DNA from 2 places in the Streptomyces sp. M-16 genome. Region 2 is predicted to be linked to the other one. Evidence: riboswitches for the same ligand, from Rfam matches in the RefSeq annotation. Region 2 holds a riboswitch; the other holds the start of a gene.

Region 1 (10,243 bases), on a different contig from region 2:
GGGGGCCTCGCTCTTGAAGGAGTAGCCGAAGCACGGCGCGGCGCAGTGCGTGACCTCGGTGCCCCCGTCGTAGTCGCGGCCGACGAAGATCCCCTTGAGGAACACCCAGTACTGCTCGGAGATCGGCTTGTCGAAGCCCATCTTGACCCGGATGCCCTGCAGGGCGGTCTCGCTGGTCTCTCGGCCGGCGTACATGAGCGCGGGGTCGCTGCCGGTCAGCTTGGGGACCGCGAAGAAGATGCCGAAGGTGACCGCGGAGACCACCAGCAGCGTGGCGGCGACGTTGAAAAGCCGCCGTATGAGGTAGACGAGCACTGCAGTCGGCCGCCCGGGGCGGGCGGCCGCCGTCCCTCGTGGGGACGGCAGCCGCCGCCTGCGGCCTTCACCTGCCCTTCGGACTAGCGCACGTGCGGTGAAGGCACTTACTTGCGTACTTGCGTAGTTGCTGCTGTCTTACGGGCCCTCGCGGGCCGGTACTGCTTGCCGGACCGTCTGCCCGACTACTTGCCGACGCCCAGGACCGCGAGGTCGATGCGGCCCATCGAGTCGTTGAAGTAGACGTTGGTCAGACGCGGGTTGTGGTAGATCAGCGCCTTGTCGAAGTTGATCGGCAGGTAGAGCGCCTTCTCCATGACCTTCTTGTTGATCTGGCCGTAGAACGGGGCGGCGGCCTCGGGGGTGGCGGCGGCAGCGGCGGTCTTGAACAGGCCGTTGATCTCCGGGTCGTTGACCTCGGTGTAGTTGTTGTTGCCGTTCGGCAGGATGAACGATCCGTCGACCAGCGGCTGCAGGAAGCCCGAGCCGGAGTTGTAGTCGGCGCCCCAGCCCATGACGATGATGCCGTAGTTCTTCTTCTTCACGTTCTCGGGCGAACCGATCGTGGAGGAGGAGAGCTTGCCGTCGTACTGGTCGATCGTCGCCTTGACGCCGATCTTGGCGAGCGCGGCCTGGAGGGACTCGGCGCTCTTGACCTCGGGGGCGCGGTTGTTGCGGACCGCGATGGTGGTCTCGAAGCCGTCGGGCTTGCCACAGGCCTTGAGCGCGGCCTTGGCCTTGTCCGTCTGCGGCTTGCCGGCCGTCAGGTTGAACGGGTCGTACTTCTTGTCCGAGCCGGGGATGCCGGGCGGCAGCATGTTCGCGCCGAGGTCACCGCTGGTCGGGCCACCGCGGGCGTTCTGCAGCGACTTCGGGTCGGCCGCGTAGATGACGGCCTTGCGGCACTCGATGTTGTCGAAGGGCGCGACCGTCTGCGGGAAGGCGAAGTAACGGATGTAGCCCGTGTAGGGGTTGTCCGCGTTCTTCTTGAGGTTCGTGTCCTTGAGGATCTTGTTCTTCGCGGCCTGCTGGACACCGGTGCCGTCGACGGCGAGATCGATGTCGCCGGAGAGCAGGCGCTGGTCCATGTCGTCCGGGTTGGTGGTGACCGTGAAGGTGACCTTGTCCGGCAGACCCTTGCGGATCGTGTCGGTGGCCGGGTCCCAGTTCTCGTTGCGGACGAAGGTCGCGCCCTTGCCGGAGGCGAAGGACTCCACCTTGTAAGGACCGGTGGAGACCGGCTTGTTGGTGTAAGAGGCGCCCTCGTCCTTGCCCGCCGGGACCGGCGAGGAGGACGGCATGGCCAGCAGGTACTTGAAGTCGGAGTTGGCGCTCGCCAGGTTGAAGACGATCGTGTGGTCGTCCGGCGTCTCGACGGACTTCAGGCCCATCTTGTTCGGGTCGGTGTCCTTGTAGGGACCCGGGTACTTCTGGCCCTGGTCGAGCAGGTCGATCAGGTACGTCGGACCGCCGGACAGCACGTCCTGCGCGAAGACGCGCTCGATGCCGTACTTGAAGTCCTTGGCGGTGATCGGCGAACCGTCGTCGAACTTCACGCCGTCCTTGATCTTGACGGTGTACGTCTTGCCGTCGTTGCTCAGGACGGGCTCGCCCGCGGCGAGGTCCGGGACCAGCTTGGTGCCGGCCGCGCCGGGCTTGCTGTCGTACGCGTACAGCTGGCGGATGTAGAGGCGCTGCAGGTTCCACACGAAGCCGTAGTAGGCGCGCGCCGGGTCGAGGAAGTCGACGTCCTGCGGGGACCAGAGCTTCAGCTCGCCGCCCTTGGCGTCGGAGGCGTTGACCACGGCGGCGGTGGCGCCGCTGTAGCCCTTGTCTCCCTTGTCATCGCTGTCGGCCTTCTTGTCGTTGCCACCGCACGCGGCGGTCAGCGACAGGGCGGCGATCACGGCGGTGATCGCGAGTGCCTGCTTTCTGCGGATCACGGTTGTCCAACCTCCATAGGTGGGTGAATCGAAGAAGCGGTTCAGCTGCCCTTGGGGTCGAGTGCGTCGCGCAGCCCGTCCCCGAAGAGGTTGAACGCCAGGACGGTGATGAAGATCGTGATACCCGGGACCACCATGTACATGGGGTCGTCCTGGTAGATGGGGACGGCGTCGGAGAGCATCTTTCCCCACGAGGCCGTGGGCGGCTTGACGCCGGCGCCCAGGAAGCTGAGGGCCGCTTCCGTCAGGATGTTGGTCGGAATGATCAGCGTCGAGTAGACGAGGATCGGCGCGATCAGGTTGGGCAGCAGCTCCTTGATCAGGATGTAGCCGCGGCCCGCGCCGAGGCTGCGTGCGGCCTCGACGTACTCGCGTTCACGCAGGGAGATCGTCTGGCCCCGGACGATGCGGCCGATGTACGGCCAGCCGAAGAAGCCGATGACGACGATCAGCACGCCCATCCGGACGCCCGAACCCTCGAATCCCCAGAGGGAGTTGGGGACCACGGAGACCAGGGCGATGGTGAACAGCAGCTGCGGGAAGGCCAGCAGCAGGTCCATCACGCGGCTGATGACGGCGTCGACCCAGCCGCCCAGGAAGCCGGCCAGGGCGCCGAGCAGGCTGCCCAGGACGACCGAGACGAAGGCCGCCAGGAAGGCGACGACCAGGGAGATGCGGGCGCCGTAGACGATCCGGCTGAACACGTCGCGACCGTTGGTCGGTTCGACGCCCAGCAGGAAGTCGGAGCTGATGCCGCCGAAGGAGCCGAGCGGCGTGCCCAGGTCCGGGTCGATCATGTCCTCGTGGAACTCGTTGGGATCGTGGCCCAGCAGGCCCACGATCAGCGGCGCGAAGACCGCCACCAGGATCAGGAGGATCACGACCACGCCGCCGGTCAGCGCGACCTTGTCGCGCTTGAGCCGCATCCAGGCGATGCGGCCGGGCGAGCGGCCTTCGATGGCCTTGGCAGGGACGTCGGCTACGGACACGGGTGCGGGCGTTTCCGCGCTCGTGTCGTGCAGTGGTGCCGTCATCGTGGTGGGGACCCCTCTCGGCCGACGGATGGCCGGCCCATGCCCGCCGCTGTGGCGGCGTTGGTGCGGAGTGGCGCTCGGAGTGCTCGGGACACGTGGAACGCGTGCGAAGTGCGGTGGGAGGTGCGAACTGCGGACTGCGGACTGCGGGTCATGCGAACTGCTGTGCGAATTGCTGTGCGGAGCGAGTGCGGTGCAGCAGAGGTGCGAGAAGTGCGGGAGGTGCCGTGTGAAACAACAAGCCAAATCCACGTGCCGAGCCGCGCCCTGGAGGACTGACCGGCTCTTGGGTGGGGAGTCTTCATCGGGCGCTCGACCAGCCGCCAGACCCGCAGATGAATGGATGCGCAACCGTGATCTGACGCCCCGGTTCCCGTTATCCGGACTCCGCTCACGGCTCAGCGGAGCAAGACCGTCCGTTCGGTACGCAAACGGACATCACGCCCAACAGGCAGGAGGAGTGCGTCAATTGGACGCCCAACAGGGGTGATATCCGGACAAGGAGAAAGCCGCCGGGAACCGTGGTTCCCGACGGCCGAAGGTCCGTCGAAGGTGCCCGTCCCAGGGTCCGGGCACACCCCCGCGACTCCCTGTAGACGGGTCGGCACGGGGCCGCGATCCGGCGCGGAGGACCGGGTCAAGTGGTTTTCCGCGCGGGTCAGTACGCCGCGGCCTGGCCCTCGCGGTCGTAGAACGGCCTGGTCTGCGCCCGCAGCCACATCGCCACCGGGTCGTGCTCGTCCGCCAGCGCGACCGTGCACACCGGCACGCCCTCGGGGACCGCCCCGACCGACTGGCGCATCATCTCGCGTACGGATTCCAGCGCGGGCGCGGAGGCGTCGTACAGATCGAGCCCCACCGCGAGGTAGGCCGTCCCGAGCGCGGGCTGGACCCACGCGCGGCGCAGCGACCTGACGGCCGGCGTGCGGTGCGCGTACTGGGTCAGCAGCCCGTAGAACTGCGGGAGCTCCAGGGCGGGCTCGGAGAGCCGCAGCGGGCCCGCGGGCATGCGGTCCAGGCCGGTGGCGACGCGGCGCAGGTCGGCCCACGGCACGCCGAGGCCGCCGCCCGGGGCGTGCGGGTTGACCCACAGCCCCCAGCGGTCGGGGTAGAGGGCGCGGGCGATGTCCCGGCCGGTGACGACCTCGTAGCCACGGTTCCAGCCGCTGGCGGCCAGCTCCTGCGGCGAGGTCACGCAGGGCGCGTACCCGAGGCCCTCGACCTCCATGCCGCCGTACTGGGCGTCCGGCGAGCCCGGTTGCCCCTGCCACAGCAGCATCCACAGCCTGCCCTCGGCGAGGGCGTGCAGGAATGACTCATAACTCTCATAGCGCCCGGGAGTCACCTGGCGCAGCATGTGCTCGACCTGCCCGGCCGCGGCCGTGCCTGACGCACTCACCCGGTACCCCTCTTCGTCCGCCCGTCGTCCACCCGTACCAACCAGCTTAAGCGGCGCTAGGGAAGGTAGAAGGGGCGTACGCGCTCACGAATCCAGTCCGTGACCGGGTCCTCGGCCGCCTCCAGGAGGATCAACTGCACGGGCCAGGGCGCGGGTACGCGGGCCAGGGCGCGGCCGAGGGCCTCCAGCGGGGCGTTCCGCGTCTCGGGATCCCATCCCACCAGCTGGACGCCGATGTAGAGCTGCGGGGGGCCGGCCTCGACGCTGGCGAGGCAGCGGTGCGCGGCGGTGACCACGCCCGTGGCGCGGAACTCCTCGGCGGCGGCGGCCAGGAAGTCGACGGGGTCCTCCTGCCAGTCGGGCTCGAAGAGCCGGACGCGGCCGCCGGTGGCGGGGCCGTCGAGCGGGGTCCGGCCGGCGCGGCACAGCTCGGCGACGGCGGCGGGGGGCAGCGGCACCCCGACGGCGCCCTCGGGGTTCACGGCGATGCCGAGCTGCGGCGGCAGGCCGCGGGCGAACTCGACGGCGGGGGCGATCGCGAAGTCCATGGCGGGGCCGGCGCCGTGACGGAACTGGGCCTCCGAGCTGTAGACGGGGACGTACGCCTCCCCGCCGATCAGCATCGTCGGGAGGTCGAGGGCGGCGTGGTCGGGACTGCCGCCGTGGGGCAGGGGCACCCAGAGCCGGCTGCGGCCGAGGGCCTCCAGGATCTGCGGTCCGGCGTCCGGCCGGCCGAGCGCCGCCCCGAGGACCTGTTCCAACTCGTTCGCCGGCCAGCCGCTGCCCTGCATGTACCCCTGCCTCCGTACGGTTGCGCCCCGATGTCGCCCCGAGGCTACCGCCCCACCCCGACCGCCCTTCGCGCGTCCCCACCCCCTGGCGCAGTCCGCACAGGGCTGCCGAGCCGAAGGGGCGCGCCGCGCTCCCGGGGTCCTCGCGCGGAAGAACGTGAGGAACGGGCGTTCTGAGCACGTGGACGCCGGGAGCACGGCATCGGCGCCCCGGAGTCGAGGCCGCCCTCAAAGGCCCTCAAAGGAAGGAGCAGTCCTCAGAAGAAGGAGCCGTCCTCAGAAGAACGAGATCCGCGCCACCGCCGCCGCCGCGCGGCGGTCCAGGATGACCGCGGAGTCGCATCCCGCCGGCAGGCGCCCGGCCTCGGCGTCCCGCAGCAGCCGCCCCACCGCACCCCGGTGCCGCGCGAAGGCGTACGCCGAGACCCGGCGCCCCCGCGCCGCCTGCCCGGAGCGGGCCTCCTCGGCCGTGGTGTCCAGCAGGAGCAGGTGCAGCGACCGGCCCCGCCGCCGGGCGGCGGCGGCGAGCATCCCCCGTACCCACACCTGGGTGCCGCAGTCGTGGACCACGACGGAGTCCCCGGTGCGCAGCCGCCGCCACAGCCCCCAGTAGTGCGCGGCCCGCACCAGTGGCCGGTACGCGGCGTACGGCAGCGCCCCCGGCATCCGGCGCTCCCAGCGCTCGCGGACGTCCTGGGAGTCGACGCCGCCGTCCTCGGCCGCCCGCTTGATCAGGGTGCTCTTGCCGCCGCCGGGCAGGCCGGACACCACCACGATGTCCCCGGCGGGGAATCCGAGCCGCCGCGGCCCGGCCACCGCCGCGCCGCGCAGGTCGCGGACCCGGGCGGCCGGCCGCGGCCGCGTACTGCGCTGGGCCGGGACCCCGTCCACCGTTCCCGTCGCCGCCAGCACTCCGAATCTCCGCACAGTGATCGTCTCCCCCCGAATCGGGTCGCCTGGACCCCGTGCCCACTGAGTGTAAAGAGACGGTAATCCGGTGGCCTCGGTTCCGGTCCGCCCGTTCTTCCAGGGCCCCACTGCCCGCTCCCGAGCGTCCCGTGCAATGATGTGCGCCATCTGGACACCAACTGCATACCGGCCGCTTGAATCCGCGCGGGAGAGTCCCGGCACGCCGTGAGGCCGTGCCCGGGCGCCGAAGGAGCAAGTACCTCCCTTGAATCTCTCAGGCCCCGTACCGCGTGGATGAGGCAGATCTGAAAAGCGAGCGACGACGTGTCCGTCCCCCGACGGCCGCCGCGCTCCACCCAAGGTGCAAGCCAGGGCGTCCCGCCGTGTCGCGGGAACTCTCGGCGAACCTCTCAGGTTCCGATGACAGATGGGGAGGATCGTCCTCGTCATGTCATGCCCTGGGACCCGGGAGCCACACCCATGAGCACTGCCCCCCGCCTGACCGCGCTCGACGCGCTGCACCGCTCGCTCGGTGCGACCATGACCGACTTCGCGGGCTGGGACATGCCGCTGCGCTATGCGAGTGAGCGCGACGAGCACAACGCCGTGCGGACCAAGGCCGGCCTGTTCGACCTGTCCCACATGGGCGAGATCACCCTGACCGGCCCCGAGGCCGTCAAGGTCCTGGACTACGCGCTGGTGGGCAACATCTCCACCGTCGGCGTCGGCCGCGCCCGCTACACGCACATCTGCCAGGAGGACGGCGGGATCCTGGACGACCTGATCGTCTACCGCCTGGGCGAGACCGAGTTCATGGTCGTCGCCAACGCCTCCAACGCCCAGGTCGTCCTGGACGCCCTCACCGAGCGTGCCGCCGGCTTCGACGCCGAGGTCCGCGACGACCGCGACGCCTACGCGCTGATCGCCGTCCAGGGTCCGGAGTCCCCCGGCATCCTCAAGTCGCTGACCGACGCCGACCTGGACGGCCTGAAGTACTACGCGGGCCTGCCGGGCACCGTCGCGGGCGTGCCCGCGCTGATCGCGCGTACGGGCTACACGGGCGAGGACGGCTTCGAGCTGTTCGTCTCCCCGGAGCACGCCGTGGCGCTGTGGCAGGCGCTGACCAAGGCGGGCGAGGGCGTCGGCCTGGTGCCGGCCGGGCTGTCCTGCCGCGACACGCTGCGCCTGGAGGCGGGCATGCCCCTGTACGGGCACGAGCTGACCACCTCCCTCACCCCCTTCGACGCGGGGCTGGGCCGGGTCGTGAAGTTCGAGAAGGAGGGGGACTTCGTCGGCCGCGCCGCGCTGGAAGCCGCCGCCGAGCGCGCCGCCACCAACCCGCCGCGCAAGCTGGTCGGCCTGATCGCCGAGGGCCGCCGCGTCCCGCGCGCCGGATTCCCGGTCGTCGCCGACGGACAGGTCATCGGCGAGGTCACCTCCGGCGCCCCGTCCCCGACGCTGGGCAAGCCGATCGCGATGGCCTACGTCGACGCGGCGCACGCCGCGCCCGGCACCTCCGGCGTAGGCGTGGACATTCGCGGTACGCATGAGGCGTACGAGGTCGTGGCTCTGCCGTTCTACAAGCGGCAGAAGTAGTCACCACCGCCGTACGGCCGGCCGTGCGGCGGTGTTCCGGCGCCCCGGCGCCCGTCTCGGTCCGCGAGACCACTGTTCACATCCACTCCCCCGCATCCAGGAGAATCAGGTCATGAGCAACCCCCAGCAGCTGCGTTACACCAAGGAGCACGAGTGGCTGTCGGACGCCGTGGACGGCGTCGCGACGGTCGGCATCACGGAGTTCGCGGCCAACGCGCTCGGTGACGTCGTCTACGCCCAGCTCCCCGCGGTCGGCGACACCGTCACCGAGGGCGAGACCTGTGGCGAGCTGGAGTCGACCAAGTCGGTCAGCGACCTGTACTCCCCCGTCTCCGGTGAGGTCGTCGAGGCCAACCAGGACGTCGTGGACGACCCGGCGCTCGTCAACACCGCCCCGTTCGAGGGTGGCTGGCTGTTCAAGGTGCGCCTCTCGGAGGAGCCGAAGGACGTGCTCTCCGCCGACGAGTACGCCGCGCTCACCCACTCCGACAACTGAGACCCCAGGGGATCCTGATGTCCGTTCTGAACACCCCCCTCCACGAGCTCGACCCGGACGTCGCCGCCGCCGTCGACGCGGAGCTCGCGCGCCAGCAGTCGACCCTGGAAATGATCGCGTCGGAGAACTTCGCTCCGGTCGCCGTCATGGAGGCCCAGGGCTCGGTCCTGACCAACAAGTACGCCGAGGGCTACCCCGGCCGCCGCTACTACGGCGGCTGCGAGCACGTCGACGTGGTCGAGCAGATCGCGATCGACCGCATCAAGGCGCTGTTCGGCGCCGAGGCCGCGAACGTCCAGCCGCACTCCGGTGCGCAGGCCAACGCCGCCGCGATGTTCGCGCTGCTGAAGCCGGGCGACACGATCATGGGCCTGAACCTGGCCCACGGCGGTCACCTGACCCACGGCATGAAGATCAACTTCTCCGGCAAGCTCTACAACGTGGTCCCGTACCACGTCGACGAGTCGGGCCAGGTCGACATGGCCGAGGTCGAGCGCCTCGCCAAGGAGTCCAAGCCGCAGCTGATCATCGCCGGCTGGTCCGCCTACCCGCGCCAGCTGGACTTCGCCGCCTTCCGCCGCATCGCGGACGAGGTCGGCGCGTACCTGATGGTCGACATGGCGCACTTCGCCGGCCTGGTCGCCGCGGGTCTGCACCCGAACCCGGTGCCGCACGCCCACGTGGTCACCACCACCACGCACAAGACCCTCGGCGGTCCGCGCGGTGGTGTCATCCTGTCGACGCAGGAGCTGGCCAAGAAGATCAACTCCGCGGTCTTCCCGGGCCAGCAGGGCGGCCCGCTGGAGCACGTGATCGCGGCCAAGGCGGTCTCCTTCAAGGTCGCGGCCTCGCCCGAGTTCAAGGAGCGCCAGGAGCGCACCCTGGAGGGCGCGAAGATCCTCGCCGCCCGCCTGGTCCAGGACGACGTCAAGGCCGTGGGCGTGGACGTCCTCACCGGCGGCACCGACGTGCACCTGGTCCTGGTCGACCTGCGCAACTCCGAGCTGGACGGACAGCAGGCCGAGGACCGCCTCCACGAGGTCGGCATCACGGTCAACCGCAACGCGATCCCGAACGACCCGCGGCCTCCGATGGTCACCTCGGGTCTGCGGATCGGCACGCCGGCGCTGGCCACCCGCGGTTTCGACGCCGAGGCCTTCACCGAGGTCGCCGAGATCATCGCGCAGGCGCTGAAGCCGTCGTACGACGCCGAGGACCTCAAGGCGCGCGTCTCCGCGCTCGCCGCGAAGTTCCCGCTGTACCCGTCGCTCTAACCAGCCGCGGTGGGGCCCGGCCGCGTTTCCGCGGGGTCGGGCCCCTTTCGTGACCAAAGTCCCTGGTGGATGCCACCTATCGCCTCTGAAACCTTTAAAAAACGGCACATAGGGTCGCAAAAAAGGCATCCCCCTCAGGACGGACACCCTCCATGGACATGAGCGCGGCGAACCGGAAGGGGCTCAGCCTCTTCTCGCTGATCATGATCGGCGTCGGCTCGATCTTCGGCTCCGGCTGGCTCTTCGGCGCCGGCACGGCCGCCCAGGTCGCGGGCCCGGCGGCGCTCGTCGCCTGGGTCATCGGCGCGGTGTTCATCGGCATGATCGCCATGACCTACGCCGAGGTGGGCGCGGCCTACCCGATCCCGGGCGGCATGGCCCGCTACGGCGCCCTCTCGCACGGCCCGGTGCTCGGCTTCATCACCGGCTGGGCGGTGTGGATCGCGGTCGCCTCGCTGATCCCCATCGAGTCGATCGCCGCGACGC
Region 2 (10,243 bases):
AGCCCTCCGCCTGCTCCACCGGGGCGAACGGGTGCAGCTGACCGAATTCGGGCCAGGTCACCGGCTCCATCTCGGTGGTCGCGTTGAGCTTCATGGTGCAGGAGCCCAGCGGGATCATGCCGCGGTCCAGCGCGTAGTCCTTGTCCGCGAGCTTGCGCAGGTAGCGCAGCATCGCGGTCTCGGAGCGGTGCTGGTGGAAGACCGGGTGGCCGAGGTACGCGTCCGAGCGCAGCAGGCCCTCGGGCAGCGTGTCGGCGGTGGTCGCGTCCAGGGCCTCGATGTCCGCGCTGACGCCGAAGGCGGCCCAGACGGCGTCGAGGTCGGCGCGCAGGGTGGTCTCGTCGCACGAGACGGAGACGTGGTCGGCGTCGACCCGGAAGAGGTTGACCCCGCCCTCGCGGGCGGCGGCGACGACCTCGGCCGCCTTGCCGGGCACCCGGGCGGTGACGGTGTCGAAGAAGGAGCCGTGCACCAGCTCGACCCCGCCGGCCGTCAGGCCCGCGGCGAGGAGCGCGGCGTAGCGGTGGGTCCGGCGCGCGATCGTGCGCAGGCCGTCCGGACCGTGGTAGACGGCGTACATGCCGGCCATGACCGCGAGCAGCACCTGGGCGGTACAGATGTTGCTGGTGGCCTTCTCGCGGCGGATGTGCTGCTCGCGGGTCTGCAGGGCCAGGCGGTACGCCTTGTTGCCGTCCGCGTCCACGGAGACGCCGACGAGGCGGCCGGGCAGCGAGCGGGCGTGCTGCTGCTGGACGGCCATGTAACCGGCGTGCGGGCCGCCGAAGCCCATCGGGACGCCGAAGCGCTGGGTGGTACCGACGGCGATGTCGGCGCCCAGCTCGCCCGGGGAGGTGAGCAGGGTCAGGGCGAGCAGGTCGGCGGAGACGGTGACGATGGCACCGAGCCCGTGCGCCTGGTCGATGACCGGCTTGATCGCGCGGACGGCGCCGGAGGCGCCCGGGTACTGGAGCAGCACGCCGAAGACGCCGCGCTCGGCGATCTCGGCCGGGATGCCGTCGGACAGGTCGGCGACGACGACCTCGACCCCGATGGGCTCGGCGCGCGTCTCGATCACGGCGATGGTCTGCGGCAGCGCGTCGGCGTCGATCAGGAAGACCCCGCCCTTGACCTTGCCCACGCGGCGGGCCAGGGACATGGCCTCTGCGGCGGCGGTGCCCTCGTCGAGCAGGGAGGCACCGGAGGTCGGCAGGCCGGTCAGGTCGGCGACGACGGTCTGGAAGTTCAGCAGCGCTTCGAGGCGGCCCTGCGAGATCTCGGGCTGGTACGGGGTGTACGCCGTGTACCAGGCCGGGTTCTCCATGACGTTGCGCAGGATCACCGGGGGCGTGAAGGTGCCGTAGTAGCCGAGGCCGATCATCGACGACAGCACCTGGTTGCGGTCGGCCAGCGAGCGGAGCTCGGCCAGCACCTCGGCCTCGGTGCGCGCCTCGGGCAGGTTCAGCGCCTCGGCGGTCTTGATCACATCCGGTACCGCGGCGGCGGTGAGTTCGTCCAGGGAGCCGTAGCCCACCTGGGCGAGCATCTTCGCCTGCGCCTCGGCATCCGGGCCGATGTGACGCTGCTCGAAGGGGATGCCTCGCTCCAGCTGGGAGAGCGGAATGCGGTTGGCGGTCATGACGGAGGCCTCCTGGTCGTATGACCTGCGAGGGGCACCACGGCGCGGGCACCCGGACGGCCTCCCCCTCTGTCATCTCAACCTGAGAGCTTCACCGGGCCGCACGGGGATCGCCCCTGAGGTCCGGCTTTCACCGTCGGTGAGGAGGGGAACCGGTACTGCGTGCCCGGTACCCGCCCCTGCTTTCCAGAGTGGCCTCACCACGTGCGGTACGTATGCCTGAGAGATTCCGGGGAGGATTTGCTCCTTCGGCGCCTCCGTCGTACTCACTCGGAGGACTCTCCCGCACAGGGTCAACAGCCGATACCCAGCCTACCAGCGAGGATCTGGAGCCTTCCCGAGTGGCCCCCTCTTCAAATATGCACTTTCGTAGTCATTACCAATGACTTGTACCACTGCGACCGTATGGAGGGACCGTGCAGACCGACATCGATCCGCGCAGCCTGATCGGCCGCAAGGCGTTCGACCGCAACGGCGCCAAGATCGGCACCGTGGACGAGGTCTACCTCGACGACGCCACTGGCGTGCCCGAATGGGCCGCCGTCCGGACCGGCCTCTTCGGGCGGGACGCCTTCGTCCCCCTGGAGCCCAGCGAAGTGGTGGACGACACCCTGCGCGTGCCCTTCGAGCGTTCCTTGATCAGGGATGCACCCGATTTCGGTGTCGGGCGCCACCTGTCCCCCGAGCAGGAGCTCCAGCTCTACCACCACTACGGCCTGGACGTCTCCCTGCCGGCCGACTTCCACCGCCCGCCGCCCGACGAGCGGATCTAGGCCCCGTCGGCCGCCCCTTCCGCCCGCCCCACGAGGGGCAGCGGATCGGAGGACTCCAGCTCGGGATCGTCCATCCGGAAGGTGCGTACCCGCCCGGGCGGCGATCCGGGCCGCTCGAACCGTACGGTCACCCGCCCGACCCCGCTGCCCTGGACCCATCCGGGCCCGTACAGGGCGTGCCGTACGTCGCTCCCCGCCGGCCAGTACCGCGCGGCCGGGGCGTCCGGCCCGCCCGCCGCCTCCACGACGACCCCACCGGCCGCACCGGTCCCGTCGGCCCCGTCCGGCTCGCCCGCCGCTTCCTCCCCCTCCGGCACGACGCCCTGCGGGGCGGCGCCCTCCGCGACCGCACCGTCCTCCTCCGCCCCGGCGCCGAGCACTTGGGCGAAGAGGTCCTCCTGCGTGTAGTCCGCGAGCCCCGTCACCCCCACCCCCAGCAGCCGCACGCCTCCGGTGGTGTCCACGCCCTCCAGCAGCCGCGCCGCGGCCTCCCGGACCACCGAGGGGTCGTCGGTCGGCCCGCGCAGGGTCTCCGAACGGGTCAGCGTGGAGAAGTCGTAGCGGCGCACCTTCAGCACGATGGTCCGGCCCGAGTGCCCGGAGGACCGCAGGCGCCCCACGCACCGGTCCGCGAGCCGCTGCACCTCGAAGCGGATGCGGACCCGGTCGTGCAGGTCCACGTCGAAGGTGTCCTCCACCGAGACCGACTTCGCGTCCCGCTCGGCGACCACGGGGCGGTCGTCCAGCCCCAGCGCCATCCGGTACAGCCCGGCCCCGTGCGCCTTCCCCACCATCCGGACCAGCTCGTCCTCGCCGGCCTCGGCCAGCTCCCCCACCGTGGTGATCCCGGCCCGCCGCAGGTGCTCCCCGGTGGCCGGCCCCACCCCGGGCAGGGTCCGCACCGACATGGGCGCGAGCAGCTCCCGCTCGGTCCCGGGCTCGATCAGCAGCAGCCCGGCCGGCTTGGCCTCCTCGGAGGCCACCTTGGCCAGCATCTTCGACCCGGCCAGGCCCACCGATCCGCTGAGCCCCGTGGCGGCCTCGATGTCGGCCCGCAGCCGCTCCCCCGTGGCCCGGGCGCTCGCGGAGTCGAAGGCCGTGCCGCCCGCCTCCAGGTCGACGAAGGCCTCGTCCAGGCTGAGGGGCTCCACCAGCGGCGACAGCTCCCGCAGCAGGCCCATGACCAGGTCGCTGACCTCCCGGTAGAGACTGAAGCGCGGGATCAGGTAGGCGCCGTTCGGGCAGAGCCGACGGGCCTGGGCGGTCGGCATCGCCGAGTGCACCCCGAAGCGCCTGGCCTCGTAGGAGGCGGTCGCCACCACACCGCGCGGCCCGAGCCCCCCGACGATGACGGCCTTGCCCCGCAGGCTGGGCTTCGACGCCTGCTCGACCGAGGCGTAGAAGGCGTCCATGTCCAGGTGCAGGATGGTCGGCGCGGCTCTCACGGCACCGATGCTGCCCTACGCCACTGACAACGCGGCCACGGGCGCCCCGCGCCGCTCAGACGGCCCGGTTGCGGCGCGCCGCCAGCTCGTCGGCGGGGTTGTGGCCCACCAGGGTCTCCCCGGTGTCCACCCGCTCCCCGTGCAGCTGCGACAGCGCGTTCTCCACGTCCCGCCACACCACGCCGACGGCGATGCCGAAAACGCCCTGGCCGCCCTGGAGCAGGCTCACCACCTGGTCCGGGGAGGTGCACTCGTAGACGGTGGCACCGTCGCTCATCAGCGTCATGCGCTCCAGGTCGTGGAAACCCCGGTCGCGCAGGTGCTGGACGGCGGTGCGGATGCTCTGGAGCGCCACCCCGGTGTCCAGGAAGCGCTTGACGATCTTGAGGACGACCACGTCCCGGAAGCTGTAGAGGCGCTGCGTGCCCGACCCGTACGCGGGCCGCACGCTGGGCTCCACGAGCCCGGTCCGGGCCCAGTAGTCGAGCTGGCGGTAGGTGATCCCGGCGGCGGCGCACGCCGTCGGCCCCCGGTAGCCGACCTGCTCGGGCGCCGGAGCGTCGCTCACCGGTCCGACCGGCGTCGAAGCCGGCTGACGGTGCGCGGAACCCTGCGCGCCGCCGTGCATCGGGTACGGCCCACCGTCACTCCGTGCGGGGGTGCCCCCGGTCGTACCGTCGCCCGTGATCCTCACGCCGACCCTCCGTCCTTGACCTGCCACCTTGAAGGTAGGCAGTGACCAGGGGTGCGTCAACGATCGCCACACTCGGCACGCCGAGTGATAATCACCCTGAGAGTGGTTTCCCGTACCCCATTGCGGGGAAAGGCTACTCGAATGGGCTGAAAGTTCCCGGTGGTCGACGCGGCCCGCGTTTCGCCGCGGCCGCGCCCCTCACGCCCCGGCCCTCACTGCGGGCCGGTGCCGAAGTCCTCGGGTGAGATCTGGTCGAGGAACTCGCGGAACTTCTCCACCTCGTCCTCCTGCTCGTCGGGAATGGCGATTCCGGCATCGTCCAGGACGCCGTCACTGCCGTAGATCGGCGTTCCCGTGCGCAGGGCCAGCGCTATGGCGTCGGAAGGCCTCGCGCTCACCTCGACCCCGCTGGCGAAGACCAGTTCCGCGTAGAAGACGCCCTCCCGCAGATCCGTGATCCGGACCTCGGTGAGCTCCTCACCGACCGCCTCCAGCACGTCCTTGAACAGGTCGTGCGTCAGCGGCCGGGCAGGCGCCATGCCCTGCTGCGCGAAGGCAATGGCGGTCGCCTCCCCAGGACCGATCCAGATGGGGAGGTACCGGTCGCCTCCCACTTCACGCAGGAGCACGATCGGTTGGTTGGAGGGCATTTCCACCCGGACACCCACAACGTCGAGCTCGTTCACACAGCAACCCTAGGACCTGCTCGGCAGGTTTGGGTAGTCGGGGCCCCTTCCGGGGCCGTCCGGTCAGTGCGACCGCACCCCGAGGGCCGTCTGCACCAGGGCCTCGTGGAGCCGTACGGAGAGCCCCACGAGCTCCTTCATCGTGGCCTCGGCGTGCGCCCTGGTCTGCGGGTTGCGGTGCCGCCGCAGCGGTGCGACGAGCTGCTCCACCAGACCGGCCTCCCGGTCCGCGGCGGCCTTCATGGCCCGCAGGTGGCGGGGTTCCAGCCCGAAACGGCCGAGATCCGCGATCAGGCGGGCCACGGTGACCGCTTCGGCGTCGAACCCCCCGTCCGGCACCTCGGAGATGAGCCCGTACGACTCCCACTCGACGAGCTGCACCTCGTCCACCTCGGCGGCGGCGATCAGCTCCGCCCGGCCCACCCGGGCCACGGTGGGCCGCTCCCGGCCCACCTCCCCGTACAGGGCGACGGGACCGGCCGGGTCCACCGCCTCCCCGTGGGACGCGGGCCCGGGAATGCGGATCTGCTCGCCCCGGTCGAGCGCGTCGAGCTGTTCGCGGATGACCTTCAGCGGCAGGTAGTGGTCCCGCTGCAGGCGCAGGACGCGGCCGAGCCGCTCCACGTCACCCGTGCTGAACTTGCGGTATCCGGAAGGTGTGCGCTCGGGCTCCACGAGCCCCTCCGCCTCCAGGAAGCGGATCTTCGAAATCGTGACGTCGGGGAACTCGTCACGCAGCATGGTCAGCACCGTTCCGATGCTCACCAGCCGCCCGGCGGACCCGGCGGTGCCGCTCTTCGGGGCACCGCCGGTCGGGGTACGCAGCATGGGACCTTCCCTGGGGTCCCCCCGGACCACGTCCGGGGGAAGGGTCAGATGCCCCGCAGGCTCGCGTAGAAGACCAGCCGGTACTTGCCGATCTGGACCTCGTCGCCGTTGTGCAGGGCGACCGAGTCGATCGGCTCACGGTTGACGTACGTGCCGTTCAGGCTGCCCACGTCGGCGACGGTGAAGCCGCCCTCCTGGCCCCTGCGGAACTCGACATGCAGCCGGGAGACGGTCACGTCGTCCAGGAAGATGTCGCTCTGCGGGTGCCGGCCGGCCGTGGTCAGTTCGCCGTCCAGCAGGAAGCGGCTGCCCGAGTTGGGGCCGCGCCGCACGATCAGCAGGGCGGAACCGGGGGGCAGGGCCTCCACCGCGGCCTGGGCCTCGGGGGACAGCGAGGACGACACGTGCGCTTGTCCCGACACCTCGGCCTCGTAGGCCTCAAGGCCCGAGATCGAGATGGTGGACGTGGTCTCCGAAGCACGCTCCGGCGTCAGACCCGCCCGCAGCGGCGACCCGCAGTTCGAGCAGAAACGGCTCGCCGCATCGCTGCGGTGGCCACACCTGCTGCAAACCTGCTCGGCCGACATGGACGGCTCCTCGCGCCGCGGCTGCCCCGCGGAGGCATTGGTGGCATACGGGTCGGGGGCAAACCCTCCACCCGCACTTGAGGTTGATGGGTCACCGAAACCTATGCGTCCGGAACCGGCAGGGTCAACAGACGACGCGCCCTGCGCGCCCGAAATGTCACCCGGACCGGCCACCTCGTCGCGGAAGAGCGGCCGGTCGCCCTGTCCTTCGCCGTCACCGTGCCCCGCACGGTGACGCGCCGCGCCGCTTTCCTCGCGGTTCTTCTTGCCGAACAACTTCTCAAACAACTTCACGGGCGATTCCCCTTGAACGAAACAGACCCGCCCGTGGGGCAGGACGAACTCTGCATGCACACACCTGCCGACCCGGACATTCTCACAACGTCCGTAACCACCAGACAGTTTCCACCACGCACCGCGACTTCGGTGCGTCGACCCCCCGCAGGCATACGCCCACGTGAGCCTGTCCACATTCCGCCCCGCGTCACGACGATGACGACCGAGCGTAGTCAGGCTGCTTCGCAGCCCGCAAGGCATCCACAACGATCTTCGCCGACCGTGTGACGGCGACCGTGGCCTGCTCCTTCTCCATGGTCTGCACGACACCACCCGGGATGTTGAGCGCCGGCTCCAGATCCTGCGGTCTGCCGATCACCCTGAACTCGTAGGGCTGTGTGATCTTCTTACCGTCGATCGAGACCCCTCCGCCCTCGTCCGAGAAGTACGAGCCCGCGACGACGCGCACGCCGTTGATCTGGATCGCCTCGGCCCCGGCCGCCCTCAGCTCCTGAAGGGTGTCCAGAAGCTGGTCGGAGCGCACCTGGCCCTTGGTGTCGGTGATCCTCAATGTGATCCCCGGCCCCTGAGCAGCCACGGTACCGGCCAGGATGCCCAGTTGGCGCTCCTTCTCCACCGTCTGCCGCCGGGCCTCCTCGGCCTGGTTGGAGCTGCTCTCCAGCTCCTTGCGCTGGTCCTCCAGCTTCTGCTTCTCGTCCTCCAGGCGCTTGGTCCGCCCGTCCAGCTCGTCGAGGATCCGTACGAGGTCCTCCTGACGGGCGCCGCGCAGCGGCGCGCTGGAGTCGCTGTTGGACCGCACCTGGATCGCGAGCCCGAGCCCCAGCACGAACAGCAGCAACGCGACGATCAGTTGGGCCCGGCTGACCCGCGGCGGCCACAGACCGGCCGCCAGGCGCTGGCGCCCGCTCTCCTGCGGCTCCCCGGGCCCCGGACCGGACTGCGGAGCTTCCGCGCCGGCCTCGCCCTTCGGGGGGCGCTCGGGGACGTGGGGCTCCTCGGGCGGGGTGTTGTCGTTGCTCATCGGCCTCACGCCCGGAAGACGTGCCGGCGGATGGCCGCGGCGTTGGAGAAGATCCGGATGCCGAGGACGACGACCACACCCGTCGACAGCTGCGAGCCGACGCCCAGCTTGTCGCCGAGGAAGACGATCAGCGCGGCCACCACCACGTTCGAGAGGAACGACACCACGAAGACCTTGTCGACGAAGATCCCGTCCAGCATCGCGCGCAGGCCGCCGAACACCGCGTCCAGCGCCGCCACCACGGCGATCGGCAGATAAGGCTCCACCACGGCCGGCACTTCGGGCCGGACCAGAAGTCCGACCACCACTCCGGCCACGAGGCCCAGTACCGCGATCACGATGCACCCTTCTTCGGCTCTACTGCTGTGGCTGTGCGGACGGTCAGGCTCGACGCGGCCGGCAGCTTCACCTCGTCCACGGCGGACAGGGTGTAGCGGATCCCGTAGCTCTCCTGCAGGACGTGCAGGTACTGGCCGTCCACGGAATCCTGGAAGGTGGCGCCGAGCCGCTTCTTGTCCCCCACCGCGAGGATCTCGTAGGGCGGCACCAGAGGCCTGTTGTCGACCAGTATCGCGTCACCGGCCGCCCGGATCGCCGACAGTGACGTCAGCCGCTGGCCGTTGATCGAGACGGCTTCCGCCCCGGCCTGCCAGAGCCCGTTGACGATCCGCTGCATGTCCCGGTCACGGACCCGGCCGGTGTCCGAGAAGCCGGCGCTCTCCCGCGGGCCGCCACCGCCGCCCGACGAAGATCCCTTGGCGTCGTCCACCACCAGTTTGACGCCCGGACCGTGCGCTTCGGTTGCACCCGACAGCAGGGCCAGCAGCCGGGCCCGCTCCCCACCGGGCTGCTTGAGCACCGCGCCCTGCCGGTCCTCGACCTCGGTCCGCAGCCGCTCGACGTCCCGCTCCAGGCCGTTGGCGTGCGCGTCGGCCCGCTCGACCCGGTCGATCAGCTCCTGGCGCTCCTTGGCCAGCACCGGCGCCGCTATCCGCGCCTGGGCCGCACCGAGGGTGACGACCATCGCGGCCAGCACGAGCCCGGCGGCGAGCGCCAGCTTGGCCTTGAGGGTACGCGGCAGTCCTGCCGTGCCGTCCGCCTCGCGCCGGGCCGACGCCTCCGCATAACCCTCGTCGAGGCTGTTGTCCATCACGTGCGTCAGCAGCGACATGGACGCGTCCGGGCGCGCGGACGGCGTGGCCGGACTCCGGTTGGTGGGCGGCTGCGACATGCCGCACATCGTCGCATGTCGCCGCCGCCCACATCCAATGCGCCGTCCGGAGGGCCCGGACCGGGTGACTCCCCGTGCCCGCCCCGCCCCCGACCGCGCACCCGGCCGCCCTACGGGGCCGGTCTCCGGTCAGTGCTCCCCGGCGCCGTCCACGACCGCGCCCCACTCGTCGAGCAGGGCCTGCGCGGAAGCGTCGTCGGGACCTTCGGCCCACAGGTGGGTGACGGCCTCCGCCGGGTCCGGCAGCACCAGGGCCCACCGTCCGTCGGTCTCCACGACGCGCACGCCGTCCGTGGTGTCCACCTGCCGGTCGCCGGCCGCCTCCACGACCCGCCGCATGACGAGCCCCTTGGCCGCCCACGGCGTCGGCACGTCCCGCTTGAGCACGTGCGCCCGCGGAATGCGGGCATCGATCTGGCTCAGGGTGAGCTGGGTGCGCGCGACCAGTCCGATCAGCTGTACGAACGCCGCCGATCCGTCGAAGACGCTGCTGAACTCCGGGACGATGAACCCGCCCCGGCCGTCGCCGCCGAAGATCGTGGTCTCCTCACGGCCCACCCGCGTCAGATCGTCGGGCGAGGTCGTCGTCCACTCCACCTGCGTGCCGTGGTACGCGGCGACCTGCTCGGCGACCCGTGTGGTGGTCACCGGCAGCGCGACCTTGCCGCTGCGCTTCTCGGCGGCGACCAGGTCGAGCAGGACGAGCAGGGCCCGGTCGTCCTCGATGATCCGCCCGCGCTCGTCCACCAGCGAGATCCGCTCGCCCACCGGGTCGAAGCGCACGCCGAAGGCCGCCCGCGCCGAGGCCACGATCTCCCCGAGCCGCACCAGTCCGGCCCGCCGGGACTCCGCGGTCTCGGTCGGCCGCGACTCGTCGAGGCCGGGATTGATCGTCAGCGCGTCCACCCCGAGCCGGCCCAGCAGGCTGGGCAGCACGAGTCCGGCGCTGCCGTTGGAGGCGTCCACGACCACCTTGAGGCCGGAATCCGCGATGCCGGTGGTGTCCACCCGGCGCAGCAGCGAGCCCGTGTACGAGTCGAAGACG

Evidence for each region. Region 2 has a riboswitch for glycine ahead of gcvP (aminomethyl-transferring glycine dehydrogenase). Riboswitches for the same ligand answer to the same signal wherever they lie in the genome.
Region 1: another riboswitch for glycine. It lies ahead of gcvT (glycine cleavage system aminomethyltransferase GcvT); the one in region 2 lies ahead of gcvP (aminomethyl-transferring glycine dehydrogenase).

What each region holds. Positions count from the first base shown of each region.
Region 1 covers NZ_JBFRER010000010.1:49,713-59,955, reverse strand. The annotation lists gene AB4039_RS07570 (ABC transporter permease) at 1-315, opposite strand, end outside; gene AB4039_RS07565 (ABC transporter substrate-binding protein) at 501-2,258, opposite strand; gene AB4039_RS07560 (ABC transporter permease) at 2,300-3,292, opposite strand; gene AB4039_RS07555 (enhanced serine sensitivity protein SseB C-terminal domain-containing protein) at 3,951-4,691, opposite strand; gene AB4039_RS07550 (enhanced serine sensitivity protein SseB) at 4,748-5,482, opposite strand; gene AB4039_RS07545 (AAA family ATPase) at 5,759-6,415, opposite strand; glycine riboswitch at 6,587-6,690, shown strand; gene gcvT (glycine cleavage system aminomethyltransferase GcvT) at 6,872-7,987, shown strand; gene gcvH (glycine cleavage system protein GcvH) at 8,100-8,483, shown strand; gene glyA (serine hydroxymethyltransferase) at 8,501-9,757, shown strand; gene AB4039_RS07525 (APC family permease) at 9,910-10,243, shown strand, end outside.
Region 2 covers NZ_JBFRER010000032.1:124,754-134,996, forward strand. The annotation lists gene gcvP (aminomethyl-transferring glycine dehydrogenase) at 1-1,636, opposite strand, end outside; glycine riboswitch at 1,834-1,932, opposite strand; gene AB4039_RS17600 (PRC-barrel domain-containing protein) at 2,053-2,409, shown strand; gene AB4039_RS17605 (DNA polymerase IV) at 2,406-3,854, opposite strand; gene AB4039_RS17610 (MerR family transcriptional regulator) at 3,910-4,548, opposite strand; gene AB4039_RS17615 (bifunctional nuclease family protein) at 4,761-5,234, opposite strand; gene ftsR (transcriptional regulator FtsR) at 5,298-6,062, opposite strand; gene AB4039_RS17625 (FHA domain-containing protein) at 6,107-7,051, opposite strand; gene AB4039_RS17630 (DUF881 domain-containing protein) at 7,134-7,967, opposite strand; gene AB4039_RS17635 (small basic family protein) at 7,973-8,305, opposite strand; gene AB4039_RS17640 (DUF881 domain-containing protein) at 8,302-9,207, opposite strand; gene AB4039_RS17645 (mannose-1-phosphate guanyltransferase) at 9,328-10,243, opposite strand, start outside.